2 regions of the Enterobacter wuhouensis genome follow, and region 1 is predicted to be linked to the other one. Evidence: predicted binding sites of a transcription regulator. Region 1 holds the regulator's gene; the other holds the start of a gene.
The links. The regulator PhoB, encoded in region 1, activates phosphate uptake and scavenging genes when phosphate is short. The targets are predictions, from matches to a motif close to CTGTCATAAAACTGNCNNAT.
Positions count from the first base shown of each region.

Region 1 (16,060 bases):
TTCTTGCCGGGATGATTGCAGCGGTGCCCGGCGTGTCGGCGCTGATCTCCGCGCCGCGCCTGGGCAAGCTGGGCGACAGAATTGGCACGGCGCGCATCCTGATGGCCACGCTGATTTTTGCGGTACTCCTCTTTTTCGCCATGTCATTCGTCACTACGCCGCTTCAGCTTGGCGTGCTGCGCTTCCTGCTGGGCTTTGCCGATGGGGCAATGCTGCCCGCGGTGCAGACCCTGCTGGTGAAGTATTCCAGCGATCGGGTGACGGGACGTATTTTTGGGTATAACCAGTCCTTTATGTATTTAGGCAATGTTGCCGGTCCGCTTATTGGTGCTTCTGTTTCCGCTATGGCGGGTTTCCGCTGGGTATTTGCCGCGACGGCCGTCGTGGTGTTGCTTAATATTATCCAGCTGGCAATTGCCCTGCGTCGTCGCAGACAAATTGCCGAGGCGAAGGGAGCACGCTAATTCGCCGCGATATACATTATATATTCTTATGGCTGCCGCATTTTTATATAACAAAATGCGGCTGTTTTTTTATAGAAAAACGTTTCGCTCGCAGGCCTGAATATCTATTTTGGCAGCGATGTCACTTTTGCATAAGATAATACTTTTCTTCTCTTTGCATTGAACAATGAGAATGCTAATTTCATGGAAAATCCCATAAGGAAATAGCACGATGAAAAATCTCATTGCTGAGTTGCTGATCAAGCTTGCACAAAAGGAAGAAGAGTCAAAAGAGTTGGTCGCCCAGGTCGAGGCGCTGGAAATTGTTGTGACGGCGCTCCTCAGACGAATGGCTGAAAACGATCAGCAGTCGCTGATTGAAAGCATCGAAGGCGCGCTGGAAGGTGCCAGGCCTGATTCACAGGTCCCCGCTCGCGATGCTGAAATGCTCCAGCAATACGTAAAGAAGCTTTTAAGGCATCCCCGCAGCTAGGCTGTCACAGGACGTGACGGTCTGTCATTGAAATGTCATGCGGGTTGCCTATAGTCGCTCTGTTTTTATTTTTATGTATTTGTACATGGAGAAAATAAATTGAAACAGAGCGCACTTTTCATCGCACTACTCCCCCTGTTATTTGCCCCTGCTATTCAGGCTGAAACGACGAATACCCGCGTGCTGGATAATCGTGCCGCACAGGGCGATATCACTCAGCCTGGTGGCGCACGCCGTCTGTCAGAAGATCAGACTGCAGCTATTCGCGCCTCGCTGAATGACAAACCGGCTAAAAATATAATTCTGCTGATCGGCGACGGCATGGGTGATTCAGAAATTACGGCAGCGCGAAATTATGCAGAAGGCGCGGGCGGATTTTTTAAAGGCATCGATGCATTACCGCTGACCGGACAATATACCCATTATGCGCTGGATAAAAAAACCGGAAAGCCGGATTACGTAACGGATTCCGCGGCGTCTGCAACGGCGTGGTCAACCGGCGTGAAGACCTATAACGGCGCGCTGGGCGTAGACATCCACGAAAAAGATCATCAAACCATCCTGGAGATGGCAAAAGCGGCGGGGCTGGCAACCGGCAACGTCTCTACCGCTGAACTTCAGGATGCGACGCCGGCTGCGCTGGTGTCCCACGTGACGTCGCGAAAGTGCTACGGCCCGTCCGTCACTAGTGAAAAATGCCCGACCAACGCGCTGGAAAAAGGCGGCAAAGGGTCGATTACCGAGCAGCTGCTGAATACGCGTGCTGACGTCACCCTGGGCGGCGGGGCAAAAACCTTCTCAGAGACGGCGACGGCGGGCGAATGGCAGGGCAAAACCCTGCGCGAGCAGGCGCAGGCTCGCGGTTATCAGATGGTAAGCGATGCGTCCTCTCTGGCTGCGATAGCCGAGGCGAACCAGGATAAACCGCTGCTGGGCCTTTTCTCTGACGGCAACATGCCGGTGCGCTGGGAAGGGCCGAAAGCCTCTTACCACGGCAGCCTGGATAAGCCCGCGGTAACCTGTACACCCAATCCGAAACGGGACAGCAGCGTGCCAACCCTGGCGGCAATGACGGATAAGGCCATCTCTCTGCTCAGCAAGAGCGAAAAAGGATTCTTCCTGCAGGTCGAAGGCGCGTCAATCGACAAGCAAGACCATGCGGCAAACCCGTGCGGCCAGATTGGTGAAACCGTCGATCTGGACGAAGCCGTGCAAAAGGCGCTGGAATTTGCGAAGAAAGACGGGAATACCCTCGTGGTCGTCACCGCCGACCATGCGCACGCCAGCCAGATTATCCCGTCCGATACCAAAGCACCTGGGCTCACTCAGGCGCTGAACACTAAAGACGGTGCGGTAATGGTGATGAGCTATGGCAACTCGGAAGAAGAGTCTATGGAGCACACGGGCACGCAGCTGCGTATCGCGGCCTACGGCCCGCATGCGGCGAACGTGGTGGGGCTGACGGATCAAACGGATCTGTTCTACACCATGAAAGCGGCGCTCAATCTGAAATAAGCAAAACGCCCGGCGGAAAGCGTAACCGCCGGGTGGTTTTTTCCCCGTAACGAACCAGACTTAACGTGGAACTTCACATAAAGGATGGTGCAATGAAAACAACAATTCTGGTTACCCTACTCTCGGGCGTGTTCCTGATGGCCTCGGCGAACGCAGCAGAGAGGACCCTTACCCCTCAACAGCAGCGTATGACGACCTGTAATCAGCAGGCGACGGCGCAAACCCTGAAGGGCGATGCCCGCAAGACCTACATGAGTGATTGCCTGAAAAATGGGGCATCTAAACCGGGCGAGAAAAGCCTGACGCCGCAGCAGCAGAAAATGCGCGAATGTAACGCTCAGGCCACGCAGCAGATGCTGAAGGGCGACGATCGCAGCAAGTTTATGAGCGCTTGCCTGAAAAAACAGGCGTAGTCCTATCGGGTGAGCCGCTCTCCTGGCTCACCCGAAATTTCATACTTCCCCCGAAAGCCCCCTCTCTATAATTTGGGAAAATGTTTCAGAATATTCCCAAAACATGATGAATGACGAAAATTTTTACAATAAAGAGAGCATTCGGGAAGAGTGGCAGCAAAACCTTTCTCAGGATGACGCACACCGCACCGGCATCCAGTTTGCCCGGCGCATGCGGCTGGCGCGAGTGGTCGGGCTGGCGGGCATGTTTTTCCCCATTGCCGACGTGCTGGTGACGCATTTTCTGCCCGGCGGCTGGTGGCTATTTCTGGTTGGCTGGGCGTTTGTCTGGCCCCATCTTGCCTGGCAGATTGCCTCTCGTGCGCCCGATCCGCATCATCGGGAACGTATGAACCTGAAGGCTGATGCCGTCATTGCCGGCGTGTGGATTGGCCTGATGGGGGGAAACGCGCTTTCCACGGCCGCGCTGATCATGATGATAGGCATGAATATGATGGGGGCGGGCGGCTGCCGCTTGTTTTTCGCGGGGATGGTAATGACGTCTGTGTCCGCCCTGGCGTCATTACAGCTCACCGACAGCGTGGTAACGCTTTCCCCGGGCCTCCTGGAGTGGTGGCTGACGCTGCCCATTTTTATGTTTTATCCCGTGCTGTTTGCCTGGGTAAGCCATCGGACGGCAATCCGGCTGGTAGAAAACAGGCGGCAGCTGGAGCAGATGAGCACCCGGGACGGCATGACCGGGGTCTATAACCGACGCCACTGGGAGACGCTGCTGCGTGATGAATATGAAAAGTGTCGCCGCAGCCATCGCCAGACAACGATTTTGCTGATCGATATCGATCACTTCAAAAGCATTAACGACACCTGGGGACATGACGTCGGGGATGAAGCGATTATCGCCATCACCCGACAGCTGCAGATGACGCTGCGCTCAGGGGACTGTATCGGCCGTTTTGGCGGGGATGAGTTCGCGATCATCATGTCCGGTACGCCTGCTGAACATGCAATTGCCGCGATGTCGCGCGTTCACGAGCGGCTGAAAAAATTATCCCTGCCGTGCGCACCCGCGGAGCGGCTGCGTATCAGCGTTGGCGTGGCCCCGTGGGGCGAACATTTTGGTCACTACCGGGAGTGGCTGAAGGCGGCAGACGTCGCGCTGTATAAAGCCAAAAATGCCGGGCGAGGCCGCACTGAAGTGGCCGCCTGACGCCCGACTATCGCGATCAGGACTTGCTTAACGTCTCTGATTTTTCCATGCACTTGGTCATGGCTTCGATTACCGCCGCGCGGAATCCTCGCTCTTCCAGCACGCGCACGGCTTCAATGGTGGTTCCGCCCGGCGAGCAGACCATATCTTTCAGCTCACCCGGATGCTTACCGGTTTCCAGCACCATTTTGGCGGAGCCCATGACGGCCTGTGCGGCGAACTTGTACGCCTGCGCGCGCGGCATCCCGCCGAGCACGGCGGCATCGGCCATTGCTTCGATGAACATAAAGACATACGCGGGAGCAGAGCCGCTCACCCCGACAACCGGATGGATCATCGACTCGGCAATCACCTCCGCTTCGCCGAAGCAGCGGAAAATATTCAGCACGTCCGCCACGTCCTCTGACGTGACCAGCGCGTTAGGCGTGACGGAGGTCATCCCGGCGTTAACCAGTGACGGCGTGTTTGGCATCGCACGCACGATTTTACGGTCATGGCCGAGGGCGCGCGCCAGCTGGTCCAGGGTCACGCCTGCGGCTATCGATACCACCAGCGTCTCTTTATTCAGGCTGGAGGTGATCTCGCTCAATACCTTGATCATGATGTTCGGCTTAACGGCGCCAAAGACGATATCCGCGACCTGGGCAACTTCCTGCGCGCTTTCTGCCGCGTTGATGCCGTATTCGTCACGCAGTGCGGCAACTTTGTCCGGGGACGGGGTGTAGACCCAAATCTGTCCAGGCAGGACCTGCCCGCTGGCGATCAGGCCGCCCAGGATGGCTTTACCCATGTTGCCGCAGCCGATAAACCCGATTTTCTTCTCCATCACGTCTCTCCGTTATTATGCGTTGTTATCGCTGATTGATAGGGTTATAGCTTAACAACGAAAAGCAGGCGACAATAGCCATCATTGCTAAACCGGGGAGCCAATATGGCCATTTGGGTTGATGCGGACGCCTGTCCGAATGTGATTAAAGAGATTCTGTTCCGCGCGGCGGATCGCGTGCAGATGCCGCTTACGCTGGTGGCGAACCAGAATATTCGCGTCCCGCCGTCGAAGTTCATTCGTTCCCTGCGGGTTCCTGCCGGGTTTGACGTGGCGGATAACGAAATTGTCCGACTTTGCAGCGCCGACGATCTCGTGATTACGGCCGATATTCCTCTCGCTGCGGAAGTGCTGGAGAAAGGGGCGGCAGCGCTTAACCCGCGCGGTGAGCGATATTCGCCGTCGACCATCCGGGAGAAACTCACGATGCGCGATTTTATGGATACGATGCGCGCCAGCGGCGTCCAGACCGGCGGGCCCGACAGCCTGTCGCAGCGCGATCGCCAGCAGTTCGCCGCCGAGCTGGATAAATGGCTGCTTGAAGTCAAGCGACGCACGGCGTAATGATAACCATTGTCAATTTGTGGTACAGTGTGGCCTCCACAGGGTTGTCATCCCGTACCGCTTTGCAGTAAAGTAAACGCAACATCTTCTGCAATCATTTCTTTACAGTCTTCAGCCTTCCGGCATCAAGGGGAAACACCTGGTTATGAACCCACCCATCTTCTTAGTTGGCCCTCGCGGCTGTGGGAAAACCACCGTTGGCACGGAGCTGGCGCGCGCATGCGACAGTCAGTTTGTCGATACCGACCACTGGCTGCAGGAAAATGCGGGTCAAAGCATCGCCGGGATCGTCGAAAACGAGGGATGGGAGAGCTTTCGCGCGCGCGAAACGGCCACGCTGGAGGCGGTGACTGCACCGTCCACCGTGATTGCGACCGGAGGCGGTATCATTCTCGCGGACTATAATCGCCACTTTATGCGTGAAAAAGGGATCGTCATTTACCTCTGCGCCCCGGTTGCTACCCTGGTTGGGCGCCTTGAAGCGTTTCCGGAAGAGGGGCAACGCCCTGCGCTGACCGCGAAGCCGCTCAGCGAAGAGGTGAGTGAAGTGCTGGCGGAGCGCGATGCGTTATACCGCGAGGCGGCTCATCACGTCGTGGATGCATCCGCGCCGCCCAAAGAAGTGGTTATTCAGATTATTACCGCCCTCCGTTTGGCTTGCGCCAGCTAGCTGCCGTCTATACTCATAGCTCAGACACTTAAAAAGGATGAGCTATGCCAACCAGACCTCCCTATCCGCGTGAAGCGCGTATTGTTACCGTCGAAAAAGGTAATGCCGATCAAACCGTCACCTGGTATCAGCTGCGTGCAGATCACCCCAAACCAGATTCGCTGATCAGCGAACACGAAACCGAGCAGGAAGCGCTGGACGCTAAGCGGCGCTATGAGGATCCTGAAAAGTCCTGATAAAAATCTGATTTCGTTACAACCGTGCTTAAATCACACTTTTAACTCACCGGTAATGTTAAGCAGGAGTTAATATTTAGTTATTACAGGCGGATTCGAAAGGGTCCTGCGATCTTTACATTTCAATGTCGGGATCGCCTGCTACGATTGGTGCTGTTTTGTTGGAAAAATGAACTGTGCAGCGTAGTGAGCCTGTACCTGTGTGAAGGCTGGGGTAGTAATGGAAGGCGATCAAAATGAAGGCGACGTTGGCGATCCTCACTATTGGTGTGGTCCCTGTAAGCGAAGTGTTACCGCTCCTGACGGAGCATGTCTCTGAACAACAGATCACGCATCTTAGCCTGTTGGGCAAGATGAGTCGGGAAGAGGTCATGGAAGACTACGCTTTAGAAGAGGGGGAGGATCCCCTACCGACGTTATTAAGTGACGGTAAACTGGCGCATGTATCGCGCCAGAAAATCGAGCGCTCGCTTCAGGGGGTAATAGAAGTCCTCGATAATCAAGGGTATGACGTAATTTTACTGATGAGTACCGCTCCGATTAAGGGACTCATTGCACGAACCTCGATACTGCTGGAGCCGATGCGGATTATTCCCCCGCTGGTGGCCTCGATTGTTGATGGTCATCAGGTGGGCGTGATTGTTCCTATTGAGGAACTTCTCGATAATCAGGCGGCTAAATGGCAGGTACTGGAAAAAACGCCGCTCTACGCGCTGGCCAATCCCGTCTGGGATAGCGAAGCAGCGCTGATCGCGGCGGGACAGGAGCTGTTGGACAGAGGCGCGGACGTACTTATCCTCGACTGCCTAGGTTTCCATCAGCGTCATCGTGATTTACTGCAAAAGGCGCTTGATGTTCCGGTGCTGCTGTCGAATGTTTTGATGGCGCGTCTGGCATCAGAGCTGCTGGTGTAATGATTTTGCGTGACAGGTCATGAGCATGGCCCCTATAGTGGATTTTTATCTATAAATATAAGGGCCAGTTCATGCTTCAAAGTAACGAATACTTTTCCGGTAAAGTGAAATCCATCGGTTTTACCAGCAGCAGCACTGGCCGCGCCAGCGTTGGCGTGATGGCTGAAGGGGAATACACCTTTGGCACCGCGGAAGCTGAAGAGATGACGGTCGTCAGCGGTGCGCTGAACGTCTTGCTGCCGGGTGAAACGGAATGGACGGTTTACGCTGCCGGTCAGGTGTTCAACGTCCCGGCTCACAGCGAATTCCATCTGCAGGTTGCTGAGCCTACCTCTTATCTGTGCCGCTACCTGAAATAAAAAAATAAGCCGGGTGGCACCAACGCTTACCCGGCCTACGCTTTGCCTGTTATCTCTGCGCTTCGCCGCCAAGCCCTTCTACCAGGCTCTCGATCAACGCTGCCAGCTCCCCGGTCATCAGGATAAAGTCCGCGTCAAAGCGCTGGGCATAATCTTCCCGATCGATATCTTCGTTCTGATCGCGCAGCTCGTCGCAGAATTTCAGACGCTTCACGGAGCCGTCGTCGCACATCACGAACTGAATACGCTGCTGCCAGTCGAGCGCCAGTTTCGTGACCACCTTGCCCGCTTCAATGTGCACGGCGATCTCATCGCTGACCAGATCCTGCTTCTTCGCACGGATCACGCCGCCGTCTTCCAGCAACGCTTTCAGCTCCGCTTCGTCGAGGATCTGGAAGCCCTGCGCTGCCGTTCCGCTGCGCACCCATTCGGTCAGGGTCAGCTCAATCGGCGTTTCCAGCGCCAGCGGTACCACCGGTAAAGAACCGAGGCTCTTGCGCAGCAGGGCCAGCGTATCTTCTGCTTTCTTGGCGCTGGCGCAGTCCACCATGATCAGCCCGTTGACGGTGTCGATCCACATCATGGTCTGGCTGAAGCGGCTAAAGGCGCGCGGCAGCAGCGAGTGCAGCACTTCATCCTTCAGAGAGTCTTTTTCCGTCTTCTTCAGTTTACGGCCCTGCTCTGCTTCCAGCTTGAAGATTTTCGCCTCAAGCGCCTGCTTAACCACAGGCGTTGGCAGGATTTTCTCTTCCTTGCGGGCGCAAACGATGATTTGACCCGTGCTGCTGGCGTGGGTCAGTGCATCGCTTTGTGAACCCATTGGCGGAACCCAGCCGGTTTTCGCCATATCCTGGCTACCGCAAGGGGAAAAGCTATAGGCGGCTAACTGTTTTTCCATCTCTTCAGCGCGCAGCGAAACGTCGCGGCTGAGACGGTAAACCATCAAATTTTTGAACCACAGCATGATAATTTCCACGGCCTTGTCGTTAAATCAGCGGGCATGATAACGAATTGTCGCATCGCTTGCATTGCTAATCGGGAAGCGTGCTTCTACTCTGTTGATAATCAAAATAATGAGGAGAGTCTTGTGCGTATTGGGATTGATTTGGGCGGCACCAAAACAGAAGTCATTGCGCTGAGCGAGCGGGGAGAGCAGCTGTTCCGCCACCGCCTGCCCACGCCGCGCGATGATTATCACCAGACTATCGAGACCATTGCCCGGCTTGTTGAGATGGCAGAGCAGGCGACGGGGCAGACGGGTACCGTCGGAATGGGCATTCCCGGCTCGATTTCTCCCTATACCGGCGTGGTAAAAAACGCCAACTCCACCTGGCTGAACGGTCAGCCGTTTGATAAGGATTTAAGCAAACGCCTGAACCGCGACGTGCGTCTTGCCAACGACGCTAACTGCCTGGCGGTATCGGAAGCCATCGACGGTGCGGCGGCAGGGGCGCAGACCGTTTTTGCGGTGATAATCGGCACCGGCTGCGGCGCGGGCGTGGCCTTCGGCGGACGCGCCCACATTGGCGGTAACGGCACCGCTGGCGAGTGGGGGCACAACCCGCTGCCGTGGATGGATGAAGATGAGCTTAAATACCGCGCGGAAGTGCCGTGCTACTGCGGAAAGCAGGGCTGTATCGAGACGTTTATCTCCGGCACCGGCTTTGCCACCGACTACCACCGTCTGAGCGGCCAGCCGCTCAAGGGCAACGAAATCATGCGCCTGGTCGAAGAACAGGACCCGGTCGCCGAGCTGGCCCTTAGCCGCTACGAAATGCGGCTGGCGAAATCCCTGGCGCACGTGGTGAACATTCTCGATCCGGACGTGATTGTGCTCGGCGGTGGGATGAGCAACGTTGACCGGCTGTACGCCACGGTGCCAAACCTGGTGACGCAGTGGGTCTTTGGCGGCGAGTGCGAAACCCCGATCCGCAAAGCGGTGCACGGGGATTCCAGCGGCGTGCGCGGCGCAGCGTGGTTATGGCCGGAATAAACGCAAAACGGCAACTTGCGTTGCCGTTTTTAATGTTTGTACCCTCTCCCCGTGGGAGAGGGCCAGGGTGAGGCAAGGTAAAAGCAAAACAGCAACGTATGTTGCTGTTTTTGATGTTTGTACCCTCTCCCTGTGGGAGAGGGTCAGGGTGAGGGCATCAGACCGCACCCTCCCACCATTCACCCCACCGCAAACTCCTTATCCAGCCTGCTGTACCCCAGCCCGTTAATTTTCTTCACCTTAATCTGCACCGGAATGCGCTCTTTCATCGCCTCAACGTGGCTGATAACACCGATGGTTTTCCCGGTGGCGTTCAGCGCGTCGAGCGCATCCAGCGCCGTATCCAGCGTTTCGCTGTCGAGCGTGCCAAAACCCTCATCCAGGAACAGGGAATCAATCCGCGTTTTATGGCTCACCAGATCGGAAAGGGCCAGCGCCAGCGCCAGGCTCACCAGGAAACTCTCGCCGCCTGAAAGCGTGCGGGTGTCGCGTACCGCATCCGCCTGCCAGGTATCGACCACCTCCAGCTCCAGCGCGTCGCTGACCTTACGCTGCAGCAGATAACGGCCATGCAGGCGGTTAAGCTGCTGGTTGGCGAGCCACACCAGATTGTCGAGCGTCAGCCCCTGGGCAAATTTACGGAATCGATCGCCGGTGCTGGAGCCAATCAGCGAATTCAGATAGCCCCAGTCCTCGGCCTGGCGGGTGGCGTCTTCGATTTGCTGCATAAGCGCCTGCTGATGCAGACGGTTATCGCTGTCCTGCTTCAGCTGCTGGCGGATCTCACCCTGGCGAGTGGTGTTCTCCCGAAGCCGCTGTGCCAGCTGCTGCAGCTGGCTTTGCAGGGTATGCAGATCGGCCTCCAGCGTGTGCGGACGCTGTGCCTGATGCGCCTGCAGCTGCTGATTAGCCTGGCCGGAAAGGGCCGCGGCCTGCTGTATCTGGTTTTCCAGCGATTGTTTAAGCTGTTCGAGGTGGCGAATTGCGTCGTCATCCAGCAGCGCGGCAAGGAACGCGTCCCGATCGGCAAAGCAGCTCGCCGAGAGCGCCGCGGTGAACTGCGTCTGCGACTGCTGCAGCCGCTCTTGCTCCAGCGTTTCCTGCTGATGCTGCGCGGTGAGCTGGCTCTGTAGCGACACGCATTCGTCGTGCACGTCGCGCCAGCCGTCCGGAATGGCCGGTTCGGCCTCTTCGCCGCGCGTTTCCGGAAGCGTGTCGAGCAGCGGCTTCAATGCGTTTATGCGTTCCAGAAGCACGCCGTGCTGCGTTTGTTTCTCCTGCCACTGCGCAAATTCCGCTTCGCGGGCGTGCAGCCAGGCGGCTTCATTACCGTCTTCAGGTACGTTAAGCGATAGCGAGAGCAGGGTGTGTTCCAGCGCCTGGCGAGCGTTCGTCAGCTGCTGCTGATACTGTCGCTCCTGCGCTTCCTGCTCATTTAACTGGTTTTGCAGGGTGAGACGTTGGCTGAGCTGATAAAGCTGACGCTCGTACTGTTCCTGCTCGTTCATCCACGGCGTGATATCTTCCTGAATATTCAACGCGATGTTCAGGGAAGCGCAGGCTTCCATCCACTCTTTAGTGAGTGCTTGCTCTTCCTGAGAGAGAGTCTGCGCTTCGTCCGTCTCGCGCTGGATCTGCTGAGTCAGGGCATTAACCTGTCCCAGCACCAGCAGGCCTTCCTCTTTAAGCGCGGCGACCTCTTTTTCCAGGGCATCACGGCGGCGCTGGTTATCCGTCAGCTCAAGCGACTGGTATTGCTCAACGGCGGGGTGCTCGCTGGAGCCGCACAGCGGACAGGGTTTGCCTGCCTCAAGCTGCGAACGGTAGTTCTCCAGCTTTTTAATCGTCGCTTCGCTTTCGCACAGGGCCTTCAGGTCCAGATAGTGCTGGTGTTTCTCTTTGTACTGCTGGCGGCGCAGCGCCAGCGTTTCATTGAGTTTATTTTGATCGGCCTGGGCCTTCTGCACGCTTTCACCGCTCTGGCGCAGGCGCTTTTGCAGCGGCTGATAGCGGGCATGCAGCGACGTTAGCCGCTGGCGCAGCGTGCGTGACCGGGACTGCTGCTCCATGGCCGCGTTGACCTCATCCGCCGTCAGCGTCAGCGCATTTTCCGGCATCTCGGCCAGCCTGTTGCGTAATTCACTCATCCGCGCAGCAAGCGAGGCTAACTGCGTTTTATCGCGATTAAGCTGCGAGAGCTGGGCGCGCCAGCCGGCAATCTCCTGCCCCAGCAGGCGATAGCGCTCGTGCTCCGCCAGCCACTGCGCCAGCGCCGTCAGTTCGGTCTGAAGCTGCTCATGATTCCGCTGGGCGGTATGACGGATCCGCGCGCGCAGTGCGGTTTTGGCCTGTAAGCGAGTATTTACTTCGATAATTCGCTGCTGGGTTTGCGTCAGACGCGCGGTTTGCCCCTGATGGTGCTCCCAAAGCGGTCGAAGCTGGGCAGCGGGCAGAGCGAGCTGGAGCTTTGCCAGTTCTGGCGCAGCGTTCGTCAGCGCCTGCTGCGCCTGCTGCTGCATCGCGGAGACGCGCTGTTGCTCAAGCACGAGCTCATCATGGCGCGTAAGCCACTGAAAATCTTTCTGTTGGTTTTGCTGCTGAACCAGCAGGGTTTTCTCTTCGTCAGTAAGTGCCTGCAAACTTTGCTGTAACTGCTGCTGTTGCTCTTCGCTCAACAGCACGACGCCCGCCGCCTGCGCCTCGCACTTTTCAAGCACGCTGCGTGCGGCTTTGTGTTTTTCAAACACCATGGCGGAAATCTGGCCGTAGATCTCGGTGCCGGTCAGCTCTTCCAGCAGCTCGGCGCGATCGCTCGGCCTGGCATTAAGGAAGGCGGCAAACTGTCCCTGTGAGAGCAGCATTGAGCGGGTAAAGCGGCCGTAGTCCAGCCCGGTGAGCGTCGCGATTTGCTCCAGTTTATCCGTGACCTTGTCGGCCAGGATCTTGCCGTCTTCGCAGCGCGCCAACTCTACGCGCGGTGCTTGTAAGTTCCCGTCCGGCTGGTTGCGGGCGCGGTTCTGGCTCCAGAAGGCGCGATAGGCAACGCCTTTTACCTCAAATTCCACTTCCGCCAGGCACTCGGCGGTGTCGCGCGTCATTAGGTCGTTTTGCGCCTGCGACACCTTCTGCAGACGCGGCGTTTCGTGATAAAGCGCCAGACAGATGGCGTCGAGCAGGGTGGTTTTACCTGCCCCGGTCGCGCCGGTGATGGCAAACAGACCGTTGCTGGCAAAGGGCTCGGCGGTAAAGTCGATCTTCCACTCGCCCTTGAGTGAGTTGAGGTTCTTCAGACGCAGGCTCAGAATTTTCATGCGTTTTCTTCCTCGTCATTGAGCGCGTGCAGGGTAAGCGCAAAGAGCTCGGTAAGCCTTTTGCGCTTCACGTCGTCAATCTCTTCCTGGGATAGCCGACGCTCAAATACCTCTTCAACGCTGAGCTCGCTAAGCGTTTCACGCTGTGCGCTTAACAGAATTTTCTCGCGCTGTTCCCGGCTGCGGCGCACCAGTAAAACCTCCACGGGGAGGTCTTCCGTCAGCGCCTGAATTTTCCGCTGCATATCGTGCAGGTAGTCGTCGGTCGTGATTTCGATATCCAGCCAGACGGGCGGAACCTGCTCGGCACCACGCCACTGTTCGAGCTGCTCAGTGATGGCCGCCAGATCGCCTTTTAGCACCGCCAGCGGCTGGGTGACGGGCACCTCCAGCGTCTCAACGGCGCTGAGTTTGCCCTCGCTAAAGCTCACCAGGTGCACGGATTTTGCTTTGCCGGTTTCATCAAAGCTGAGCGAGACAGGCGATCCGCAGTAGCGAATGTGCTCGCAGCCGCCGATGATTTGCGCCCGATGAATGTGCCCGAGCGCGATATAGTCGGCGGCCGGAAAGTTTTGCGCCGGAAAGGCGTCCAGCGTACCGATATAGATGTCACGTACGGCGTCACTTTTACTGGCCCCGACGGTGGTGAGATGCCCGGTCGCAATCACCGGAATCGGCTGGTCGCCTCGCAGGGCGCAGGCATCGGCATGCTGCTGGTGATAATAGTCGGTGATGGCCTGTAACAGATGCTGTTGTTTTTCGCCGCCGGACAGTCCCGCCTGGCTTTGCACGATATCGCGCGGGCGCAGGAAGGGAACTGGGCACAGCACCGCACCCGGCGTGCCGTCGCGTTTTTTCAGGATCTGCGGCGCGTGTCCGGCGCTGGCGACCACGGTAGTATTGAGAAAGGCCAGAATGTCGCGCGACTCATTGAGCGTCGCCACGGAGTCGTGGTTGCCAGCAACAATAACCAGATGACAGCCCGTTTGCTGCAGATTCACCACGAAGCGGTTATAAAGCTCGCGCGCATAGCTCGGCGGCGAGCCGGTATCAAAGATGTCACCCGCCACGATAATCGCGTCAACCTCGCGAGACTGGGCCGTGTCCAGCAGCCAGTTCAGGAACGCTTCATGCTCAGCAGCGCGGCTTTTGCTGTAAAAGTTTTGACCCAGATGCCAGTCCGAGGTGTGAAGTATGCGCATAACAGATCCGTGGCAAAAAATGGTGGAGGGGATTATAAACTTTCAGGGGGCGGAAAATAACCGCTGTAATAAAACAACAGTTTGCCATTTATAGTGGTACTGTTTTTCATAAATCTGTCATAAATCTGACGCATAATGACGCCGCATTACAAACTTGTAACTTAATAAGATAAGACAGGGCAAAGTATGGCGAGACGTATTCTGGTCGTAGAAGATGAAGCTCCAATTCGTGAAATGGTGTGCTTCGTGCTCGAACAAAATGGCTTCCAGCCGGTTGAAGCGGAAGATTATGACAGCGCGGTGAACCAGCTGAATGAACCCTGGCCCGACCTGATTCTGCTGGACTGGATGTTGCCCGGCGGCTCTGGTCTGCAGTTCATCAAACACATCAAGCGTGAAGCGATGACCCGCGATATTCCGGTGGTGATGCTCACGGCGCGCGGTGAAGAGGAAGATCGCGTGCGCGGTCTGGAAACCGGCGCGGACGATTACATCACCAAGCCGTTCTCCCCGAAAGAGCTGGTCGCCCGCATCAAAGCCGTGATGCGCCGCATTTCCCCGATGGCGGTGGAAGAGGTGATCGAGATGCAGGGCCTGAGCCTTGACCCCACCTCACACCGGGTGATGACGGGCGAAAATCCCCTCGATATGGGGCCTACCGAATTTAAACTTCTGCACTTCTTCATGACCCATCCGGAACGCGTCTACAGCCGCGAGCAGTTGCTGAATAACGTCTGGGGGACTAACGTCTATGTCGAAGACCGGACGGTTGACGTCCATATTCGCCGCCTGCGTAAAGCGCTGGAACTGAGCGGCCACGATCGCATGGTGCAGACGGTCCGCGGCACGGGTTATCGTTTCTCAACCCGTTTCTGAACAATGACAGGAGTGTGACGCGTGCTGGAACGTCTGTCATGGAAAAGGCTCGTCTTTGAACTGATCTTATGCTGTATTCCGGCCTTCATTCTGGGGGCCTTTCTTGGACATCTGCCCTGGTTTTTGCTGGCATCGGTTACGGGATTACTGATCTGGCATTTCTGGAACCTGCTGCGCCTTTCCTGGTGGCTGTGGGTTGACAGAAGTATGACGCCTCCGCCGGGAAGCGGGAGCTGGGAGCCGCTCTTATACGGTCTGCACCAGATGCAGATGCGTAATAAAAAGCGCCGCCGCGAGCTGGGAAGCCTGATCAAGCGTTTCCGCAGCGGCGCGGAGTCGCTGCCGGATGCGGTCATTCTGACCACAGAAGAAGGGACCATCTTCTGGTGTAACGGCCTGGCACAGCAGCTTCTTGGCCTGCGCTGGCCGGACGATAACGGACAGAACATCCTCAACCTTCTGCGCTATCCGGAGTTCACGCTGTATCTGAAAAAGCGTGACTTTACCCGCCCGCACAATCTGAAGCTCAATAATGGCCGGCACCTGGAAATTCGCGTGATGCCCTACAGCGATCGGCAGTGGCTGATGGTGGCGCGCGATGTAACCCAGATGCACCAGCTGGAAGGGGCGCGGCGTAACTTCTTTGCCAACGTTAGCCACGAGCTGCGCACGCCGCTGACGGTGCTTCAGGGCTACCTGGAGATGATGCAGGAGCAAACGCTGGAAGGGGCGCCGCGCGAGAAAGCGCTGCACACCATGCGTGAGCAAACGCACCGGATGGAAGGGTTGGTTAAGCAGCTGCTTACGCTTTCGAAAATTGAGGCAGCGCCTTCGCTCGCGCTGACTGACACCATCGACGTGCCGATGATGCTGCGGGTTGTTGAGCGTGAAGCGCAGACGCTCAGCCATAAAAAACACGAGCTTACCTTTGAGGTTGATAACAGTCTCAAGGTGCTTGGCAGCGAAGATGAGTTGCGCAGCGCTGTCTCCAATCTGGTGTATAACGCGGTGAACCATACGCCGGAAGGGACGCATATT
Region 1 is NZ_CP142124.1:1,094,835-1,110,894, forward strand. It holds gene VPX56_RS05220 (multidrug efflux MFS transporter) at 1-464, shown strand, start outside; gene iraP (anti-adapter protein IraP) at 676-936, shown strand; gene phoA (alkaline phosphatase) at 1,036-2,451, shown strand; gene psiF (phosphate starvation-inducible protein PsiF) at 2,544-2,864, shown strand; gene adrA (diguanylate cyclase AdrA) at 2,968-4,071, shown strand; gene proC (pyrroline-5-carboxylate reductase) at 4,088-4,897, opposite strand; gene VPX56_RS05250 (YaiI/YqxD family protein) at 5,003-5,461, shown strand; gene aroL (shikimate kinase AroL) at 5,607-6,131, shown strand; gene yaiA (protein YaiA) at 6,176-6,367, shown strand; gene VPX56_RS05265 (AroM family protein) at 6,604-7,281, shown strand; gene ppnP (pyrimidine/purine nucleoside phosphorylase) at 7,353-7,640, shown strand; gene rdgC (recombination-associated protein RdgC) at 7,690-8,604, opposite strand; gene mak (fructokinase) at 8,728-9,633, shown strand; gene sbcC (exonuclease subunit SbcC) at 9,813-12,944, opposite strand; gene sbcD (exonuclease subunit SbcD) at 12,941-14,146, opposite strand; gene phoB (phosphate response regulator transcription factor PhoB) at 14,333-15,022, shown strand; gene phoR (phosphate regulon sensor histidine kinase PhoR) at 15,044-16,060, shown strand, end outside.

Region 2 (16,060 bases), 1.1 Mb from region 1:
GCCAAAGCGATCGCGAAACTGCGCGTTATCGAGTTGACCAAAAAAGCGATGTAACACCGGCTTGAAAAGCACAAAAGCCAGTCTGGATACCAGGCTGGCTTTTTTTATGGCGTCGTTTCAGGAAAAGTGAAACTGAAAAGGTGTTTTAATATTTTGTGATTTACATCACAAAAACCTTGATCGGTTAAAAAATGAGGCGTAGACTCCTTTTTTGTGAAGTGTGTCACAAAATAAACCTCAAGAAATCAGGATGCCATCATGAAACTGGTCAACAAGATCATCGCTCTTTTCAGCAACATGAACGTCTCTTTCGGTACGTTCAACCACTAATCTGCTGAATGCCGAGTGGCGCCGCGCTTACCGCTGTGTGATAAGCGAAGCGCCATCTGGCAGCATCTCTCCGCGCTCGTTCACGCTCTTCCCTTTCACGATAAAATAGTTCGACTTATCAATATTCCCCACTACCGCATCGTCATACATGCCGGGCTGCGTACGCACCGATTTATTGCCGGTAAACACGCCCTGCGTTGATGCATCTCCATACGGGCTTGGCCGGAAGATAAAGTTAAAGCGAAGGTTGTCCACCGCGACGTTATTCGCCACCACCAGCGCCCCCGGGTTGAAGTTATCGGTGAAACCGTCCAGATGATTACCAATGGCTTTGCTGTTGCGAACTTCATGCGCCACAGGCTGCCCTTCACCGCCGAGCTTAAAACCGTTGCTGGTGTTGTTGCGGGCAATGGAATTCTCGATCGTCACAACGCCGTTGGCCCCGTCCTCAATCTTGTTGAACAGGTCAAAGCCATCGTCGATATTGTCATGGGAATAGCAGTTTTCCAGCCGGTTCCCCTCCCCTACGCGCATTTTGACGGCAAAGCCATCGGCGTTGATTTTCCCCGGGTCCTCATTGGCATAGGATTCAGAATCGATCACCCGGTTGTAGCTGGCCCACAGCGGTCGGCCAATTTTTTCCGGGGATGATATCTGGATGCCGGTATCGTCGTTGCGGTAAGCCGTGACGTTTTCAATCAGGTTGTGGCTGCCCTGAATACGCAAGCTTTTGTCTGTTACCTCAATCCCTTTAATGTGCCAGTAGCCTGCGTCCACCAGCAGTCCATGAATAACGGCTTTACCTTCCGCCTGTAGTGACGTGATTTTTTCCGGACTGCCGCTGGCCGTCAGCGGGATTGCACTCCGGGGATAGTCGCCCGCACCGAGGATAATCTTCCCGCCCGGCGCAATCAGGCCGATCGCGGTAGCTAAATCCAGCGGTGAGTCCAGCGTACCCCGCCCGTCCGCTTTGCCGTCAGGTGAAACGTGGAGTACAGACGTTTCCATGCCGCTTATCCTATCAACGCTAAACGTCTGATGAACGGCCTCACCGCTGGTGGGCGTAAACGTCAGGCTAAATGCATTACTCTCGGTCAGGGTGGCGGGAACGCTGTACATCTCTCCGGCTTTGACCGGTTTATCACTCCCGATCACCACTTCATTTTGTCTGACGCTAAAAACGCCGTCGTAGTTTGCGCGTGCCTGAACCTGATAGTGCTCAATGGCGCTTTTGCTTGCAGAGGCGATCTGGACAACAACCGGCAGAGGCGTTGCCTCCCAGGGTTCAGACGCCACGGTATGCGCAGCCGAGGTGGTAAGAGACGCATCCGATACGGTGATTTTTGCATTACGCGAAGCGAAGAAGCCCACGTAGTAACTATCCTTGTTCTGCACGGAAATCAGGTCGGCGCGCGGAACGCTTTTTCTCACCCAGGCATCGCTGCCTGCAGGCGCCCAGGCGGTGATAAAGCCGTCATCGGTACGTTCCAGCTTTAAACGGAACGCGGGCGTCTTGCTGATATCCACCTCTTCCTGATAGCTCTGCTTTTTGATTTCAGCCCCGGCGTCCCCCCACGGATGCGAAATACCTTCTCGCGTTATGGCCTGCAGCTTGACCCGATGATGGTCCTTTTTATCCTGCGTCATAATGGTGTTCATCACCATGTTCGACGCCGCGGGAAACTCCTCGTAACCTTCCTTCAGCGGCTGCTGGCGCGGCGCGCCGAGCACATCGCGCACCAGGAGGCCGGCGCCTTCCTGAGCTGCGGGTTTAGCGCCGTTTTCCGGACCAAACTGATCCACCTTAACGGTGGCCTGTAAGACGAAGTTCGCTTTCGTCGGCAGTTCGGTGTAGAAAAACGTTAATCCGTCATGCGAGTTCGCAATCTTGCCGCCCCGGCTCTCCAGGGTGACGGGTTTTGACAGGCCAACCTTATCCTGCGAGGCCAGCTTTTTACCGTCTACGGTGACGTCATTCACGCCAATTTTTTCCGGCAGCACGTTCGATGAGAAATTCAGGTCGGTAGACTGCCCGAACGCAATGGCTTTCCAGACGGGTTGCTCCGCAGCCCCCGCCGCAAAGGCGCTGCACATCATTAAGGACAGAGGTATATTATAGTTCATCTTATTCTCCTGAGTGATAATTGAGCGCCATTATCATCAGAATGAAACGCTGTTTCTTTTTGTGGTGTCACACTATTGAGTAAATAAAACGCTGTTTTGTTTTATAGCGATCTTTATTCATGATCCAAAAAAATAGCTAAGCTATTGTGTGGGTTAGCGACTTGCCGCAAGAATGCTATTTTCCAGAGCAAAAGTGATTTACTCTGCCCCTAAAACTATCTTCAAATAGCCATTAATGGCCGATGTTGAACGTTTTCGCGTCACTCCATTTTATGACGCAAAATATGTAGAATTTTCAACGTCAAAGGGTTTTACTTCTCACTCAAATTACAGTCAGGACGCGTATGTTGAATAATACGATGAGCGTGGTCATTCTTGCCGCTGGCAAAGGCACCCGCATGTATTCCGATCTCCCAAAGGTGCTTCACACGCTGGCAGGAAAGCCAATGGTGCAGCATGTCATTGATGCGGCAAATGAACTCGGCGCGAAGCAGGTTCATCTGGTCTACGGCCACGGCGGCGATCTTCTCAAGCAAACGCTGCGCGATGACAACCTTAACTGGGTACTTCAGGCCGAGCAGCTCGGTACTGGCCATGCGATGCAGCAGGCCGCCCCGTTCTTTGCCGACGACGAAGATATCCTGATGCTCTACGGCGACGTCCCGCTGATCTCTGTTGAAACCCTGACCCGCCTGCGTGAAGCTAAACCGCAGGGTGGCATTGGTCTGCTCACCGTGGTGCTGGACGACCCGAGCGGCTATGGCCGTATCACCCGTGAAAACGGCAAGGTGACCGGCATCGTTGAGCATAAAGATGCCAGCGAAGAACAGCGTCAGATCCCGGAAATTAACACCGGTATCCTGATTGCCAACGGCGCAGACATGAAGCGCTGGTTGTCGCAGCTCAGAAACAACAATGCGCAGGGTGAATACTACATCACCGATATCATTGCGATGGCGTACCACGAAGGGCGCGACATTGCCGCCGTTCATCCGGCGCGCGTCAGCGAAACCGACGGCGTGAACAACCGCCTGCAGCTTTCTCGTCTTGAGCGTATTTATCAGTCTGAGCAGGCAGAAAAGCTGCTGCTGGCAGGCGTGATGCTGCGCGATCCGGCGCGTTTCGATCTGCGTGGCACGCTGTCTCACGGGCGCGACGTTGAAATTGATACTAACGTTATCGTTGAAGGCAACGTAACGCTGGGCAACCGCGTCAAAATTGGCACCGGCTGCGTGATTAAAAACAGCGTGATTGGTGACGACTGCGAAATCAGCCCGTACAGCGTGGTGGAAGATGCGCATCTTGAAGCGGCGTGCACCATTGGTCCGTTTGCGCGTCTGCGCCCGGGGGCCGAGCTGCTGGAAGGCGCTCACGTGGGTAACTTCGTTGAGATGAAAAAAGCGCGCCTGGGTAAAGGCTCTAAAGCCGGTCACCTGACCTATCTGGGCGACGCGGAAATTGGCGATAACGTGAACATCGGCGCGGGAACCATTACCTGCAACTATGACGGCGCCAACAAGTTTAAAACCATCATCGGCGATGACGTGTTTGTCGGCTCTGACACGCAGCTGGTGGCGCCAGTTACCGTGGGCAACGGTGTGACCATTGCCGCCGGAACCACCGTCACGCGCGACGTGGCTGAGAACGAGCTGGTGTTAAGCCGCGTGCCGCAGATCAACAAGCAGGGCTGGAAACGCCCGGTGAAGAACAAGTAACGGATTTACCCCTCACCCTAACCCTCTCCCCACAGGGGAGAGGGGATCGTTCGGTGCGGTGTTTTCTCCCTCGCCCCTTTGGGGAGAGGGCCGGGGTGAGGGGATAAAATAATCCTCCCCCCAACGGCAGTACCCATAAAAATAACCCCACTCTCTACAAGGCTCGGGGTGCCCGGAAAGGGCAAATACAGGTCAGCGACAACGCAGGCATCATGCCTAAATTCGGAATCTAAAACTATGTGTGGAATTGTTGGCGCAGTTGCGCAGCGTGATATTGCTGAAATCCTTCTCGAAGGTTTACGTCGCCTGGAATACCGTGGCTATGACTCTGCCGGTCTGGCAGTGGTCGATGCAGAAGGGCATATGACCCGTCTGCGCCGCCTCGGAAAAGTGCAGATGCTGGCCCAGGCTGCAGAAGAACACGCGCTGCACGGTGGCACCGGTATCGCGCACACCCGCTGGGCAACGCACGGCGAACCGTCAGAAGGCAACGCACACCCGCATGTGTCTGAACACATTGTGGTGGTGCATAACGGCATTATCGAAAACCACGAACCGCTGCGCGAAGAGCTGAAAGCGCGTGGCTATACCTTTGTCTCAGAAACCGACACCGAAGTGATTGCTCACCTGGTGCACTGGGAGCTGGAGCAGGGCGGCACGCTGCGTGAAGCGGTACTGCGCGCCATCCCTCAGCTGCGCGGTGCCTACGGCACGGTGATCATGGATTCCCGCGACCCGTCCACGCTGCTGGCAGCGCGTTCAGGTAGCCCGATGGTTATCGGTCTGGGCATGGGCGAAAACTTCATCGCTTCCGATCAGCTGGCGCTCCTGCCGGTTACCCGTCGCTTTATCTTCCTGGAAGAGGGCGATATCGCGGAAGTGACGCGCCGCAGCGTGACCGTATTCGATACCAAAGGCGAGCAGGTGAAACGTCAGGAGATCGAGTCAAACCTGCAGTACGACGCGGGCGATAAAGGCGCGTACCGTCACTACATGCAGAAAGAGATCTACGAGCAGCCGAACGCCATCAAAAACACCCTGACCGGGCGCATCAGCCACGGTGAGGTTGACCTGAGCGAGCTAGGCGCAAACGCCAACGAACTGCTCGGCAAGGTTGAGCATATTCAGATCGTGGCCTGCGGCACCTCCTATAACTCCGGTATGGTCTCTCGCTACTGGTTTGAATCCCTGGCGGGCGTGCCGTGCGATGTGGAAATCGCGTCTGAATTCCGCTACCGCAAATCCGCGGTGCGTCGTAACAGCCTGATGATCACCCTTTCCCAGTCAGGCGAAACGGCGGATACGCTGGCCGCGCTGCGTCTGTCAAAAGAGCTGGGCTACCTGGGTTCGCTGGCTATCTGTAACGTGCCGGGTTCATCCCTGGTGCGTGAATCCGATCTGGCGCTGATGACCAAGGCGGGTACCGAAATCGGCGTGGCCTCCACCAAAGCCTTTACCACTCAGCTGACCGTTCTGCTGATGCTGGTGGCGAAGCTGGCGCGTCTGAAAGGCGAAGACGCTTCCGTTGAGCACGATATCGTTCACGGCCTGCAGGCGCTGCCGAGCCGTATCGAGCAGATGCTGTCTCAGGACAAACGCATTGAAGCGCTGGCGGAAGATTTCTCTGACAAACATCACGCCCTGTTCCTGGGCCGTGGCGATCAGTATCCAATTGCGCTGGAAGGCGCGCTGAAGCTGAAAGAGATCTCTTACATCCACGCGGAAGCCTACGCGGCAGGCGAGCTGAAGCACGGCCCGCTGGCGCTGATTGATGCGGATATGCCGGTCATCGTTGTGGCTCCTAACAACGAACTGCTGGAAAAACTGAAATCCAACATCGAAGAAGTGCGCGCCCGCGGCGGCGTCCTGTACGTCTTTGCAGATAAAGATGCCGGTTTTGCCAGCAGCGACAACATGCACATCATCGAGATGCCGCATGTGGAAGAGGTCATTGCGCCAATCTTCTACACCGTTCCGCTGCAGCTGTTGGCCTATCACGTTGCGCTGATCAAAGGCACCGACGTAGACCAGCCGCGTAACCTGGCGAAGTCCGTTACCGTCGAATAATCCTTCCAGGCTCCACCTTCGGGTGGAGCTTTTTTTATGACAATCCGTCATTTTCAGCTATTTTTTCAGTGTCACATAAAGAAAATATTACTGAAATCCTGTCGTCATCTTTTAATCTAACTCTCTGATAAATATATACAGTTTTGCTATTTCTTAAGTGAAATTTTCGTTGTCATAAAACTGTCATAATTCGTACATTTATCTGTCACCTGTTTGTCCTATTTTGCTCATCGTAGCCACTTAAACAATGATTTACGAAATCCTTGCAGGAGACATTATGAAAGTTATGCGTACCACTGTCGCAACTGTTGTCGCCGCGACCTTATCGATGAGCGCTTTCTCTGCATTCGCAGCAGCAAGCCTGACTGGCGCTGGTGCAACCTTCCCTGCGCCGGTGTATGCCAAATGGGCAGATACCTACCAGAAAGAAACCGGTAATAAGGTTAACTATCAGGGTATCGGCTCCTCCGGTGGCGTAAAACAAATTACCGCTAATACCGTTGATTTCGGCGCGTCAGATGCCCCGCTGTCTGATGAGAAACTGAATCAGGAAGGCCTGTTCCAGTTCCCGACCGTCATCGGCGGCGTTGTGCTGGCCGTTAACATCCCTGGCCTGAAATCAGGCGAGCTGGTGCTGGACGGCAAAACCCTGGGCGACATCTACCTGGGTAAAATCAAAAAATGGGATGACGAAGCCATCACCAAACTGAACCCGGGCGTTAAGCTGCCTTCACAGAACATCGCTGTGGTGCGTCGTGCTGACGGTTCAGGTACCTCCTTCGTCTTCACCAGCTACCTGGCGAAAGTGAACGAAGAGTGGAAATCGAAAGTCGGTGCCGGCTCTACCGTGAACTGGCCTACCGGTCTGGGCGGTAAAGGTAACGACGGTATCGCCGCGTTCGTACAGCGTCTGCCGGGCTCCATCGGTTACGTAGAGTACGCTTACGCGAAGCAGAACAACCTGGCCTACACCAAGCTGGTATCTGCCGACGGCAAACCGGTTAGCCCGACCGAAGAAAACTTCGCCAACGCCGCCAAAGGCGCTGACTGGAGCAAATCCTTCGCGCAGGATCTGACTAACCAGAAAGGCGACGAGGCGTGGCCAATCACCTCTACCACCTTCATTCTGGTTCACAAAGAGCAGAAGAAGCCTGAGCAGGGTGCAGAAGTGCTGAAGTTCTTCGACTGGGCATACAAAAATGGCGGCAAACAGGCTAACGACCTGGATTACGCCAGCCTGCCGGACAGCGTGGTTGAGCAGATTCGTGCTGCATGGAAAACCAACGTGAAGGACAGCAGCGGTAAGGCATTGTATTAATTTAGCATTCTGACGAAAATGGCGGGTGGCGCTTGCGCTTACCCGCCCTACGGTTCCGGCTGTAGGCCCGGTAAGCGCCAGCGCCACCGGGCGATTTCGTAAACGCGTTTAACAGAAGAGTGATTTATGGCTGCAACCAAGCCTGCATTTAACCCTCCGGGTAAAAAAGGTGACATGATTTTCAGCGCGCTGGTAAAACTGGCTGCGCTGATTGTGCTATTGCTGCTGGGCGGCATTATCGTGTCTCTGATTTTCTCCTCCTGGCCGAGCATCCAGAAATTCGGTTTCTCCTTCCTGTGGACCAAAGAGTGGGACGCGCCGAACGAAGTCTTTGGAGCGCTGGTGCCGATCTACGGCACGCTGGTGACCTCGTTCATCGCCCTGCTGATTGCGGTTCCGGTGAGCTTTGGCATTGCCCTGTTCCTGACGGAGCTGGCGCCCGGCTGGCTGCGACGCCCGCTTGGCATCGCCATCGAACTGCTGGCAGCCATTCCGAGTATCGTTTACGGCATGTGGGGCCTGTTCATCTTTGCTCCGCTGTTCGCCACCTACTTCCAAGAGCCGGTGGGTAACGTGCTTTCTGCCATTCCGTTTGTAGGCGCGCTGTTCGCAGGCCCGGCATTCGGTATCGGTATTCTGGCGGCTGGCGTGATCCTCGCCATCATGATTATTCCGTACATTGCGGCGGTTATGCGCGATGTCTTCGAACAAACCCCGGTGATGATGAAAGAGTCGGCCTACGGCATCGGCTGCACCACCTGGGAAGTTATCTGGCGCATCGTGCTTCCGTTCACCAAAAATGGGGTGATCGGGGGCGTCATGCTGGGGTTAGGTCGCGCGCTGGGTGAAACCATGGCGGTGACCTTTATCATTGGTAACACCTACCAGCTCGACAGCATCTCGCTTTACATGCCGGGTAACAGTATTACCTCTGCGCTGGCGAACGAATTCGCCGAAGCGGAATCCGGGCTGCACGTTGCGGCGCTGATGGAGCTGGGGCTGATTCTGTTTGTTATCACCTTCATCGTTCTGGCGATTTCCAAGCTGATGGTTATGCGTCTTGCTAAAAATGAGGGGGCACGCTAATGGCGACTCTCGACATGCAAAACACCACCGAGCTGGCGGAATCCCGCCGCAAAATGCAGGCAAAGCGCCGCATTAAAAACCGTATCGCGCTGACGCTCTCAATGGGGACGATGGCATTCGGTCTGTTCTGGCTGGTGTGGATCCTGTTCTCGACGGTGGTTCGCGGCATCGACGGAATGTCGCTGGCGCTGTTCACCGAAATGACGCCGCCGCCGAACACGGCGGGCGGTGGCCTGGCGAATGCCCTCGCGGGCAGCGGCCTGCTGATCCTGTGGGCGACGGTCTTCGGTACCCCGCTCGGCATCATGGCGGGTATCTACCTGGCGGAGTACGGACGTAAATCCTGGCTGGCTGAAGTCATTCGCTTCATCAACGATATTCTGCTGTCCGCACCGTCTATCGTTGTCGGTCTGTTCGTTTACACCGTGGTGGTGGCGCAGATGCAGCACTTCTCCGGCTGGGCGGGGGTGATTGCCCTGGCGCTGCTGCAGGTGCCGATTGTTATCCGAACCACCGAAAACATGCTGAAGCTGGTGCCGGACAGCCTGCGCGAAGCGGCCTACGCACTGGGCACGCCGAAATGGAAGATGATCTCCGCGATTACGCTAAAAGCGTCAATCTCCGGGATTATGACCGGCATCCTGCTGGCCGTTGCGCGTATTGCGGGTGAAACGGCGCCGCTGCTGTTTACGTCGCTCTCCAATCAGTTCTGGAGCACCGACATGATGCAGCCGATTGCCAACCTGCCGGTGACAATCTTTAAATTTGCGATGAGCCCATTCGTGGAATGGCAGCAGCTGGCCTGGGCCGGGGTGCTGATCATCACCCTTTGCGTACTGTTGCTGAACATTCTGGCGCGCGTCATTTTCGCGAAGAAGAAACACGGTTAATTTTTTACGGCGCGGCAGCTCGCGGCGTCGAATGAGGAAATGAGTCAATGAGTATGGTTGATACTGCCCCGGGTAAGATTCAGGTTCGTGATTTGAACTTCTACTACGGCAAATTCCATGCCCTGAAGAATATCAACCTGGATATCGCGAAGAACCAGGTCACGGCATTCATCGGTCCGTCTGGCTGTGGTAAATCCACGCTGCTGCGCACCTTTAACAAGATGTATTCGCTCTATCCGGAGCAGCGCGCCGAGGGTGAAATCATCCTCGACGGCGAAAACATTCTGACCCAGGCCCAGGATATCGCCCTGCTGCGCGCGAAAGTGGGCATGGTGTTCCAGAAGCCCACGCCGTTCCCGATGTCGATTTACGACAACATCGCCTTTGGCGTGCGTCTGTTTGAGAAGCTTTCCCGTACGGATATGGACGAGCGCGTGCAGTGGGCGTTGACCAAGGCCGCATTATGGAACGAAACCAAAGATAAGCTGCACCAGAGCGGGTACTCTCTCTCCGGTGGTCAGCAGCAGCGCCTGTGTATTGCGCGCGGTATCGCCATTCGCCCGGAAGTGCTGCTGCTGGATGAGCCGTGTTCAGCGCTGGACCCCATCTCAACCGGGCGTATTGAAGAGCTGATCACCGAGCTGAAGCAGGATTACACCGTGGTTATCGTGACCCACAACATGCAGCAGGCTGCGCGTTGTTCCGATCACACCGCGTTTATGTACCTGGGCGAGTTGATTGAGTTCAGCGATACGGACGCGCTGTTCACCAGGCCCGCTAAGAAACAAACTGAAGATTATATTACTGGCCGCTACGGTTGATTTGGAGTGAACCATGGACAACCTCAATCTTAATAAACACATTTCCGGCCAGTTCAACGCAGAGCTGGAAAGCATCCGCACCCAGGTGATGACCATGGGCGGCATGGTCGAGCAGCAGCTTTCTGATGCGATCACGGCGATGCATAACCAGGACAGCGAGCTGGCGAAGCGCGTGATCGAAGGCGACCATAACGTCAACATGATGGAAGTGGCGATCGACGAAGCCTGCGTGCGCATTATCGCGAAACGTCAGCCGACGGCGAGCGACCTGCGCCTGGTGATGGCGATCATCAAAACCATCGCCGAGCTGGAACGTATCGGTGACGTAGCGGATAAAATCTGCCGCACGGCGCTGGAGAAGTTTTCCCAGCAGCACCAGCCGCTGCTGGTGAGCCTGGAGTCGCTGGGCCGCCACACCGTGCAGATGCTGCACGACGTGCTGGATGCCTTTGCGCGTATGGATCTTGACGAAGCGGTGCGTATCTACCGTGAAGACAAGAAGGTCGACCAGGAGTATGAAGGCATCGTGCGTCAGCTGATGACCTACATGATGGAAGATTCCCGAACCATCCCAAGCGTGCTGACCGCGCTGTTCTGCGCGCGCTCCATCGAGCGTATCGGCGACCGCTGCCAGAATATTTGCGAATACATTTTCTACTTCGTGAAGGGGCAGGACTTCCGTCACGTGGGCGGCGACGAGCTGGACAAGCTGCTGGCGGGTAAAGATCCGAAAGAGTGATTTTTACCCTCACCCTAACCCTCTCCCATGGGGAGAGGGAACAATTCGGTTTTCTCCCTCTCCCCTGGGGAGAGGTAAACTCAGCGAGTAATATTCCATCCGCGCGCCTTCCACAGCGCTGGCAGCTGCGCCAGATCGGTAAAGGTCGTCACTTTTGGATGATCGATCGGCCTGTTGTGCGGATCGGCGCAGAAGTAAAACACCTCCATGCCCGCATCAATACCCGACTGCGCCCCCGCTGCGGAGTCATCCACCAGAATGCAGTTTTCCACGTTGACGTTCATCGCTTTCGCCGCATGGAACATCAGGGCCGGATCGGGCTTCCACCGCTGGATATCGTAGCCGCTGAACAGTTTTTCCGGGAAGTGGTGCAACATCTCCAGCTTGCCCAGCGAGTGCTGCATTTTGCTGACCGGGCCGTTAGAGACCACACAAATGGGCACCGTCATCGCATCCAGCAGCGCGTTTGCGCCGGCAATAACCTCCAGCTCCGAGTCGAAGAGGCGTGCGACCTCGGCGCGATAAACGGGTTCCAGATCCGCTTTTGCCAGATCCACACCGTGCTCCTGGTTAATGATGTCGATGATTTCGTAGAGCTTCACGCCCTTAAAGCGTTTGAACACCTCGTCGAGATCGAGGGTAATGCCAAATTCCTGGAACATGGCAACATACGCGCGAGAACAAATGACCTCACTGTCGACCAGCGTACCGTCGCAGTCGAAAAATACCGCTTCAATTCCGGACATGCCTTTCCCTTTTAACAAGTTTAACGTTTACGTACGGCAGTTTAACGACACGCAATCGTTGCCGTATAAGCAAAATCAATGAAAAAAGTATCTCGTAACCGCCACTATTGTCGCATTTTGGTATAGGATAGCGACGAATTTTCCCTCCTTGTTCGGAAATTGATGATGAGTCAACAACACACTACCCAGACATCTGGTCAGGGTTTGCTTGAGCGCGTGTTCAAACTGCGCGAGCACGGCACGACGGCACGCACCGAAGTGATTGCCGGTTTCACCACCTTCCTGACGATGGTGTATATCGTTTTTGTTAACCCACAAATTCTGGGCGTTGCTGGCATGGATACCAGCGCCGTCTTCGTGACTACCTGTCTGATCGCGGCCCTGGGCAGCATCCTGATGGGCGTGTTCGCTAATCTGCCTGTGGCGCTGGCTCCGGCAATGGGTCTGAATGCGTTCTTTGCGTTCGTGGTGGTTCAGGCGATGGGCCTGCCGTGGCAGGTTGGCATGGGCGCTATCTTCTGGGGCGCCGTTGGACTGCTGCTGCTGACCATCTTCCGCGTGCGCTACTGGATGATTGCCAATATCCCGGTGAGCCTGCGCGTGGGCATCACCAGCGGTATCGGCCTGTTCATCGGCATGATGGGTTTGAAAAACGCCGGTGTGATCGTGGCGAACCCGGAAACCCTGGTGAGCATCGGCAACCTGACCTCCCACAGCGTGCTGCTGGGCGTGCTGGGCTTCTTTATCATCGCGATTCTGGCCTCCCGCAATATTCACGCGGCGGTGCTGGTGTCCATCGTGGTCACTACGCTGCTGGGCTGGATGCTGGGCGATGTGCAATTCCACGGTATCGTCTCCGCGCCGCCGAGCGTCTCTACCGTGATTGGTCACGTGGATCTGGCTGGGTCGTTTAACCTCGGTCTGGCGGGCGTGATTTTCTCCTTCATGCTGGTGAACCTGTTTGACTCCTCCGGTACGCTGATCGGCGTGACCGACAAAGCGGGTCTGGCGGATGAGAAAGGCAAATTCCCGCGCATGAAGCAGGCGCTGTTTGTGGATAGCGTCTCCTCTGTGACCGGTGCTTTTATCGGAACCTCGTCTGTTACCGCGTACATTGAATCTTCTTCCGGCGTGTCCGTGGGCGGCCGTACCGGCCTGACGGCGGTGGTCGTGGGTATTCTGTTCCTGCTGGTGATCTTCCTCTCTCCGCTGGCGGGTATGGTTCCACCGTATGCGGCAGCAGGCGCGCTGATCTACGTAGGCGTGCTGATGACCTCCAGCCTGGCGCGCGTGAAGTGGGAAGATTTAACGGAAGCCGTTCCGGCGTTTATTACCGCGGTGATGATGCCGTTCAGCTTCTCGATTACCGAAGGTATCGCGCTGGGCTTTATCTCTTACTGCGTGATGAAGATCGGTACCGGCCGCTTCCGCGAACTCAGCCCGTGCGTGATCGTTGTGGCGCTGCTGTTTGTACTGAAGATTGTATTTATTGACGCGCACTAAGGTGCGGTTTGTGGTGTCAGGTGGCGCTTCGCTTACCTGACCTACTGACGAGTGTAGGCCCGGTAAGCGCTAGCGCCACCGGGCTTTTTTATCAGGCTTTAACCCGCTTAATATAATCCCCAAACGCCGTCAGCTGGCCAGACAGATGATCGCGCGTGCTCTGATCCACCACTTCACCCGTCTGCGGGTCGACCTTGTTCTGAATCACACCGCCCATAAATTCCGGCTTGTTCATCACCATTGCATCCAGGAACACCAGGATCTGGCGCAGGTGATACTGGCAGCGCGCGCCGCCAATGGCCCCCATAGAGCTGGTCTGGATCAGCACCGGCTTGCCCGCGAGCGGTTGCTCCGGCAGGCGAGAAAGCCAGTCTATGGCGTTCTTCAGGCCGCCCGGAACCGAGTAGTTGTACTCCGGCGTAACAATAACCACGCCGTCGGCCTGACGGATCTGCTCAGCAAGCGCTTCCACGCTCTGCGGAAAGCCGTCTTCCTGCTGCACATCCGCATCATAAAGCGGAATTTCGCCGATGGACGGCAACGCGGCAATCTCCATACCTGCCGGTGCCAGCTGCGGCAGCGTGCGGGCAACCATCCCGTTGAATGAACCTTTGCGCAGGCTTCCCAGTAACGTAACAACTTTCAACGTATCAGACATGATTACTCCTGTTTCATCATGATGACCCTGAACGGATCAGCTAAGGGTAAATGCTTTTTCTGCCGGTAAACTGGTTAATCGCATCAGGCGCGCGGCGGGCTCGTTGGCGCGCTCGGGCACATCAGGAAGGCTACGCCATCCGTGCTTGCTGTCAAATTCCCAGATTCTCAGCCGCTCAATCGCAGGGGTCACCGCAACAGACCAGATCAACACGTCCTCAGCGTCGCTGAGCGCTTCGACCAGCGCGGCTTTGGTCGCACGCAGGCGTCCGGAGCCAGGCAGCAGCTGCAGCAGGCTGGCGTCGTCTGAGGCGCAACCGCAGAGCTTGCGGATGCTCTGGCGCAGGGTGATGAGCTGGGCTCGGGCCTCGATGGGATCGCTCTGGTTGCGCACCCACAGCTTTTCATTGCTGGAGAGCGGATAGTCGTCGTGCGGGTTAGCGCCGTGGAAGCCGCGGGTGGCGCGCTGAAGTTCCATATCCAGCCCGCAATCCCCTTCGGTGGTGAGCGCGACGCCAACAATATTACCCGCGTAGGCTATCGAAAAACGGGGATGTTCCGGGTCGGCAAAGACAGGGCGACCTTCGGGTTGAGTAATGATGTCCGGCAGTTCACTGATGCCGTACAGCATGAAAAGCAGCTCGGCGAGCAGGGCTCGTGATGCCAAAAAGCGTGACCGGCGGTGTTCCGGAAGCTTGAGTGCCTCGCTGTGACATGCTGAAGAAATTCTTGCCGATACGAGGCGTCCTTCTGTAAGAGTCCCTCTTGCAAAGTGCGTAGCCATTTTTCGCTCCTTGATAATGGTCGTAATCGGTTAAACGGTTACATGATTATCGCTTAACTTGACTCCTGTTTTAATCAGTAAATGGAGGTAAGAGAAGACTTAGGACCGAACTTTACATTTTCTTAGGCAAAAACAGGACCTGGAGCGGCGTACAGCGCTTTGATTGTCTCACGCAACCAGAGAATTTTGGGGTTATGGCTGTTCCGTTTATGCCAGATCATGGTGAAGGGCACGGTCAGCTTTTCAGCCTGCGCCTCATCGAAGGGAATGGGGAGCGCGATCAGCTTGCGCTGGTGGAGCTGATTGTAGTGATGGCAGTAGTGCGGCGCGGTGGCGATGTAATTATGCCCCGGCTGTGCCGCCATAAACATCGACTGCTCAAAGCCGGGCAGACTCATGGCGATATTGCGTTCACGCCCCATCTCTTTCAGCACTTCGTCGAGCGCCCACGTGTCGCTGCGCTCCCAGAAGATGCTGATATGCGGGTAGCGCAGAAACGTCTCCAGATCCCACTCTTCCTGAAGCGCCGGGTGATCTTCACGAAGATACACGCACGGACGGTCGCTAAACAGGATCTCGTAATCAATAAACCACGGCATGAGCTTCAACAGCTCACGGGAGCGCGGATGCGTTTCGCGCCCGGTGAAGCCAAGATCCACCTCGCCACGCGTAATGGCGTCCAGGGAATCATAATCCCAGTGGCGCATCTTCACCGTCGCCTGCGGATAGCGCTGGTTCACCTGCTCCAGCAGGCTATTGAAGCGGATCAGCATCAGCGGCGTTTCGGCGGCCAGCACGAACGTCAGGCCGCCGGGGGAGTCGTGGTGGAATTTGTCGAGGATCTGATTGCCAATCTGCATCCAGTCCGCCAGGTCCTGTTCCAGGCTTACCGTTAACGGGGTAGGCAGCAGCCCTAACGGCGTTTTCACAAACAGCGGATCGTCGAACCAGTCGCGCAGCTTTGCCAGCGATTTACTCACCGCAGACGGCGTCACGTTCATTCGCTTTGCGGCTTTAGTGACGCTGCGCTCCTGCAGCAAAAGCTGCAGGCAAAGCAACAGGTTAAGATCAAGGCTGCTGATGGGCTTCTTCATATTTCGCCGCGGGCTGGATGGCCATAAGTAAGATAATGCACAGTATGCTACAGCCAATCAGAACCCCGATCAGCATATTCAGCGCGTTCAGGCCAATGACGGCGGCCAGCCAAATCCACAGCGACGACCCGCAGACCTGCGCGATGCCCAGAACGGAACTGGCCACTCCCGCCTTCAGCGAGAACG
Region 2 is NZ_CP142124.1:4,799,750-4,815,809, forward strand. It holds gene VPX56_RS22875 (F0F1 ATP synthase subunit epsilon) at 1-54, shown strand, start outside; gene VPX56_RS22880 (right-handed parallel beta-helix repeat-containing protein) at 358-2,454, opposite strand; gene glmU (bifunctional UDP-N-acetylglucosamine diphosphorylase/glucosamine-1-phosphate N-acetyltransferase GlmU) at 2,799-4,169, shown strand; gene glmS (glutamine--fructose-6-phosphate transaminase (isomerizing)) at 4,407-6,236, shown strand; gene pstS (phosphate ABC transporter substrate-binding protein PstS) at 6,514-7,554, shown strand; gene pstC (phosphate ABC transporter permease PstC) at 7,681-8,640, shown strand; gene pstA (phosphate ABC transporter permease PstA) at 8,640-9,530, shown strand; gene pstB (phosphate ABC transporter ATP-binding protein PstB) at 9,578-10,351, shown strand; gene phoU (phosphate signaling complex protein PhoU) at 10,365-11,090, shown strand; gene yieH (6-phosphogluconate phosphatase) at 11,171-11,836, opposite strand; gene adeP (adenine permease AdeP) at 12,002-13,339, shown strand; gene VPX56_RS22930 (NADPH-dependent FMN reductase) at 13,431-13,997, opposite strand; gene VPX56_RS22935 (4'-phosphopantetheinyl transferase family protein) at 14,034-14,780, opposite strand; gene yidZ (HTH-type transcriptional regulator YidZ) at 14,903-15,874, opposite strand; gene VPX56_RS22945 (MFS transporter) at 15,849-16,060, opposite strand, start outside.
Region 2: pstS (phosphate ABC transporter substrate-binding protein PstS) is a predicted target of PhoB. The motif match lies at 6,406-6,425, and genes of this name have one in related genera.